Regions from separate parts of the Enterococcus wangshanyuanii genome, predicted to be linked through region 1. Evidence: predicted binding sites of a transcription regulator. Region 1 holds the regulator's gene; the other holds the start of a gene.
What was found. The regulator LexA, encoded in region 1, represses DNA repair genes until DNA is damaged. The targets are predictions, from matches to a motif close to CNAACANNTGTTNG.
Positions count from the first base shown of each region.

Region 2: the regulator LexA is predicted to act here: its motif matches at 1,424-1,437, upstream of CC204_RS06630 (replication-associated recombination protein A).

Region 1 is NZ_CP021874.1:601,094-604,246, forward strand. It holds gene CC204_RS02845 (ABC-F family ATP-binding cassette domain-containing protein) at 1-65, shown strand, start outside; gene CC204_RS02850 (thymidylate synthase) at 78-1,025, shown strand; gene CC204_RS02855 (dihydrofolate reductase) at 1,044-1,553, shown strand; gene lexA (transcriptional repressor LexA) at 1,596-2,216, opposite strand; gene CC204_RS02865 (DUF896 family protein) at 2,465-2,707, shown strand; gene tkt (transketolase) at 2,806-3,153, shown strand, end outside.
Region 2 is NZ_CP021874.1:1,381,816-1,384,968, forward strand. It holds gene prmA (50S ribosomal protein L11 methyltransferase) at 1-173, opposite strand, end outside; gene CC204_RS06620 (DUF3013 family protein) at 186-671, opposite strand; partial or broken gene CC204_RS06625 (DNA-3-methyladenine glycosylase) at 637-1,306, opposite strand; gene CC204_RS06630 (replication-associated recombination protein A) at 1,483-2,772, shown strand; RNA gene ssrS (6S RNA) at 2,835-3,028, shown strand; gene CC204_RS06640 (hypothetical protein) at 3,096-3,153, shown strand, end outside.

The sequences.
Region 1 (3,153 bases):
TTGAACAGCAACTAGAAGAAAAATTGGAACGTTGGGAATATTTGAGTGAATTTGCAGAAAATTAGGAGGCAATAATGATGGAAGAAGCATACTTAGCACTAGGCCGCAAAATTTTAGAAGAGGGACATGTAAAAGAAGATCGGACTGGAACTGGGACTAAAAGTATTTTTGGTCATCAAATGCGTTTTGATTTATCTCAAGGGTTTCCATTGCTTACGACAAAGCGTGTTCCTTTTGGCTTGATCAAAAGCGAGTTGTTGTGGTTTTTAAAAGGAGACACGAATATTCGTTACTTATTGGAGCATAATAATCATATTTGGGACGAGTGGGCCTTTGAGCGATACATTAAAAGCGAAGATTATCGAGGACCAGATATGACAGATTTTGGTCGTAGAGTATTAGTGGATGACGAATTTAAACTAAGCTACGAGGCCGAGCACAAAGCGTTTTGTGAAAAGATCGTATCAGATGAAGCATTTGCTGCTAAGTATGGAGAGCTAGGTAATATTTATGGTGCGCAGTGGCGTCATTGGGAAACAAAAGACGGCGGTTTTATCGATCAACTGAAAAATGTCATTGAGATGATCAAAACAACGCCAGACTCACGTCGATTGATCGTCTCTGCTTGGAATCCAGAAGATGTGCCTTCAATGGCTTTACCTCCATGTCACACTATGTTTCAATTTTATGTGAATGATGGTAAATTGAGCTGTCAATTATATCAACGTAGTGGAGATGTCTTTCTAGGTGTACCGTTTAACATCGCTAGTTATGCATTATTGACTCATCTAATTGCTCACGAAACGGGCTTAGAAGTGGGGGATTTTGTCCATACTCTTGGAGATGCGCATTTGTATACAAATCATATTGATCAAATGAAAGAGCAGTTATCAAGAGAACTTCGTTCATTTCCTACACTTAAGTTGAACCAAGAAAAGGAATCTGTTTTTGATTTTGAAATGGAAGATATTGTAATAGAAGGATATGATCCTCACCCAGCAATCAAAGCACCTATCGCCGTTTAAGTTTGAAAGGAGCATTTTATGTTAGCAGCTATCTGGGCACAAGATGAACAGGGAACGATCGGAAAGGAAAATCGATTGCCGTGGCATCTGCCAAATGATCTAAAATTTTTTAAGCAAATGACGGAGGATAATACAATCGTCATGGGAAGAAAAACATTTGAAGGAATGGGAAGTCGTCCGCTGCCTAATCGACAAACGATCGTTATGACGAGGGACAAAAACTATAAGGCTTCTGGCGTTATTGTTGTTCATGATATAGACGAAGTACTGGCCTATGCCCAAGAATTTTCAGGAATTACTTTTATAGCTGGCGGTTCCAAAGTTTACGAGGAATTTTTACCTTACTGTGACGTTTTATATCGTACAGTGATCAGCCATACTTTTGATGGAGATTCAGTATTTCCAGAAGTTTCTTGGGAAGATTGGACGTTGATCAATCTTAGCCCTGGTGAGCAGGATGAACAAAATTACTATTCTTATCAGTTTGAAACATACCAAAGGAAAGTCTGCCCAGAGCAGGAAGAGTAAAAAAAGTTAGCAGGTCTGTAGAAGATTCTGCTAACTTTTTTATTAAATATGATTGCGGTATAAACCAACAACTTTACCAAGAATACTAACATTAGGCAGAATGATCGGTTCTAATGCATCATTCTCAGGTTGTAGGCGAATATGGTCTGTTTCCTTAAAGAATCGCTTGCATGTTGCTTCATCTTCATCTGTCATTGCAATAACAATGTCCCCATTTGCTGCAGCACTTTGTTTACGAACGATAACTTGATCACCATCCAGTATTCCAGCGTTGATCATACTTTCTCCGCGAATCGTCAACATGAATAGTGAATTTTCTTCGGATTGTAAATCAGGCGGCAATGGGAAAAAATCCGATGCCTCTTCAACAGCTAGGATTGGTTCACCAGCAGTAACCACCCCCAACATAGGAATGACTGTTGGCTTGATACCGATTTTTTCCAATCCTTCAGCAGTCAGTTCGATCGCTCGAGGTTTAGTCGGGTCTCTTAGGATCAATCCTTTTTTTTCTAAACGTGCTAAATGTCCATGAACAGTAGAAGTAGAGGATAGGTCTACTGCTTTTCCGATTTCTCGAACGGTTGGAGGATAGCCTTTAAGTTCGACTTGTTCATATATATATTTTAATACTTCGACTTGTCTTGTATCTGTACGTTTCACCAAAACCCGCACCTTCTTTCAATTTATAAATTTAGTGTACCATAGTTTTCTATAGGAATCAAACAAGCGTTCGTATTTTTTGTTAAAAGTATTATTATATGCAAAAAAAAGGGTAAGAACATTGTTTTATCTAGAATATGGTTGTATTTTTATAATACATCTTATAAGATAGACATGGAAAGTAAACTCTTATTTCTTATTATGATTACTATCAAGATTTTTGCTAACCTTTCATTAAAGGAGGACAATAAATGCTATCACCAGAAAAAATGAACCGCATCAATGAACTTGCTAAAAAAGCAAAGGAGAGCGGATTATCAGAAACTGAAAAAAAAGAACAGAACGAACTCAGACAAGAATATTTAGCGACCTTCCGCAGCGGCATGCGTCATCATATCGAAGGGATGAAGGTCGTAGATCCGGAAGGAAAAGATGTGACCCCAGATAAATTAAAGAAAATCCAAAAGCAAAAAGGGCTGCATAATAGAAAATAATTTCAGTTTTTTTTACTGAAAGTAATTGCTTTCATAAAAGAAATACGCTAAAATGGACTTAATAAAGGTAAAAAAAACCTAAATAGGAGATGATTTTTTTGTTCGACAACACTGATCAATTAGGCGTCAATACCATTCGTACCTTAAGTATCGAAGCGATTCAAAAAGCTAATTCAGGACATCCTGGATTACCAATGGGGGCAGCCCCTATGGCCTATGCACTTTGGACAAAACACTTAAAAGTAAATCCTAAAACCTCAAGAAACTGGGCAGACAGAGACCGTTTCGTTCTTTCTGCCGGGCATGGTTCAGCGATGTTATATAGTTTGCTTCATTTAGCAGGTTATAACGTTTCTATCGATGATTTGAAAGGTTTCCGTCAATGGGAAAGTTTGACTCCTGGTCACCCTGAAGTTCATCATACAGATGGTGTCGAAGCAACAACT
Region 2 (3,153 bases), 780 kb from region 1:
ATATGGGTGAATTGTTCTTTATCTAAAAGCTCACCATATAAATCACTTTGAAAGTTCTCCACATCTAATGCATCTTCGATTGCTACGCCGCTTGCTCCAGCTTCCATCATGATATTTGAGATTGCCTCAACTGCTTCACTAGCTGTTTCTACCTTTACTTCTGTCCATTTCATAAACGCACCTCTTTAATAGCTCGGATAGGCGATATATGTGTCGCCATCCGCTTTTTGATAGTTTTGTACTGCTTCATTAAATGCTGTATCAGACCATTTCAGTTCAAAAATTTCCTGCTCTTCATCTGTTAAAAAGTCCAGTAAGTCACTTTGACCTTCTGTTAAAACTTCATTTAAGTAGTCAACCAGACCATCTAAAATAGATTGCTTGATCCCTTTTTTTCCTTCATAGGGGATCACAGCTAGATAGTCTTCTTCATCTACTATTGTCTTTTCAGGATTAAATAATAAAATACCATCTTCAAATTCAATGATTTCCTCTTCTGACAAGGTTCCTGCGGCATCATCGATTTGTTCATGTGCACTATTTTCAGCAAATAAACGAAAAACGACTTCAATCGAATGATTTTTAGTATTCCAGTCAAGAGCCACATCGTATTCTGTTATTTTCTTCGTCAGTTGTTCATCCAAATAAGTTAACATTGTTGGTTTTTTCATTCTACTTCTTCCTTCCAGCCAAACGTTGTTTGGTCGATGTCACTTCTTTTTTGTTTTGAGATATAAGGGTTTCCGGAAACCACATATCTCAAAGGTAACTCTGTCCAAATTCCTTTATTAGGAATGCCGATTCTGGGAAGCGCAATAATTTTTTGCGGCTGCTTTCTTTTTTCCGGAACGATCCTAAGTGTACTATCAAAGATCGATCGTCCATATGACTCTTTGGTAATGCCTAAAGCACTGACTAATTTCCCAGGGCCATTTGATAGCTCCGCACCTTTTCTACCATTACGATTCGCCTCCATTTGTTCAAGTCCTTCGACAGGTTGGATCGCCCGAATCATAACTCCTTGCGGTATGCCTTTATCTTTTGTGACCATATTCAAGATTAAATGGGTATGCATCGTATATAAATAGATTGTTCCTGGTTTTTCATACATTGCTCTTAATCGAGGTGTTTTTCGTAAACCAAAGCTATGAGCTGCTTCGTCATCAGGACCCAAATACGCTTCTGTATCCACAATATACCCAGCTAGTGTGCCTTCTTCTGTTTCATGCTCTAAATACATGCCCAATAAAAACTGAGCGATTTCTTCTGTTGATTTTGTATTAAAAAAATGGATCGTTTCATTCATTATTTTTCACCACTTTCTATCATACACGAAATAACTGCCTTTATCCATTGAACCACTAACATTTCGTGTGATAAATCAAGACTTTCTCTTTATAAACATAAAAATCTCAAGCGATAACAAACATATGTTCTTTGTGGTATAATAAATAATTATAGAACGAAAAAGGAGGTTCAACGATGCAGCAGCCTTTAGCTTATCGTATGCGCCCACGTAATTTAGATGAAGTCGTAGGTCAAGAACATCTTGTCGGTCCTGGAAAAATCATTCGCAGAATGGTCGAAGCCAAAATGCTATCATCAATGATTTTGTATGGTCCTCCCGGAACTGGAAAAACAAGTATTGCTAGTGCCATCGCCGGCTCAACAAACTATGCCTTTCGCATGTTGAATGCCGCAACAGATACAAAAAAAGACTTGCAGATCGTCGCAGAAGAAGCAAAAATGAGCGGCACTGTGATTTTACTTTTAGATGAGGTCCATCGCTTAGATAAAACAAAACAAGATTTCTTACTGCCTCATTTGGAAAATGGTCGAATCATCATGATCGGTGCAACAACTGAAAATCCTTATATTACGATCAATCCAGCGATCAGAAGCAGGACACAAATTTTTGAAGTCAAACCTTTGAATGAAACAGATATAAAAAAGGCGATCAACGATGCTTTATCTGATACTGAACGCGGTCTAGGAGACTATCCTGTCGTGTTAGAAGAAAAAGCTCTTCACCATTTATCCCGCGCAACAAATGGTGATTTGCGCAGTGCGTTGAATGGTCTTGAGCTTGCGGTAAAATCCACACCTAAATCAACAGACGAGAAAATCGACATCACTCTTTCGATCATTGAAGAATGTGTTCAGCGAAAAGCTTTGACTCATGACAAAGATGGCGATGCTCACTATGATGTTATCTCTGCTTTTCAAAAATCGATCCGCGGCAGTGATGTTGATGGTGCTCTTCATTACTTGGCCCGTTTAGTCGAAGCTGGAGATTTACCAATTATCTGCAGGCGTTTGATGGTCATTGCCTATGAAGATATCGGTCTAGGAAATCCAGCAGCAGCAGCACGTACGGTTACTGCCGTTCAAGCTGCAGAAAAATTAGGATTCCCAGAAGCACGGATTCCTTTAGCAAGTGTTGTCATCGATCTCTGCTTATCACCAAAATCAAATTCAGGAATCAGCGCGATAGATGCTGCTTTGGCAGATATTCGTGAAGGGAAAGCAGGAGATGTCCCTGATCATCTACGTGACAGCCACTATTTTGGAGCAAAAGAATTAAATCGAGGACTAGGTTATCAATATCCTCACAATTTTGAAAATGCTTGGGTCGATCAACAATATTTACCAGACAAAATAAAAAATGCACATTATTATGAGCCCATCGATACTGGTAAGTATGAACAGGCCTTGCATCAGCAATACCAGCGAATTCAAGAGTGGAAAAAATCTGGGAAAAAATCGAAATAAAACGATCTCAATTTCAAGCTCTCTCGTTGCTGTTTAAATAATCTTGTGCTATTATAAAGATGGTAAATCTGTGATGTGCGCGTTGTCTTTTTTGTGTGTTGACCGAACATTTTATTGATATCTTGGGATCCTTCTGGTACCTAAGCTGGTAACATGCCTTATCATTTGGTAGTTCGAAGCTGTCAGTCGTGGAACCCACCTGCTTTATTTGCGGGTTCAATACTATAGGACGAATAACGGCATCGACGGATTTTCCTTTTTTATTAGCTAGTTGAACAATTTGCTGTAATGCAAATTGTTTTTTATTTGATGGAGGTTATATAGTGATTCGCCTACTTATTTTTGCATCTGTTGTTTTACTCGTGATTATCAGTGTTTTCT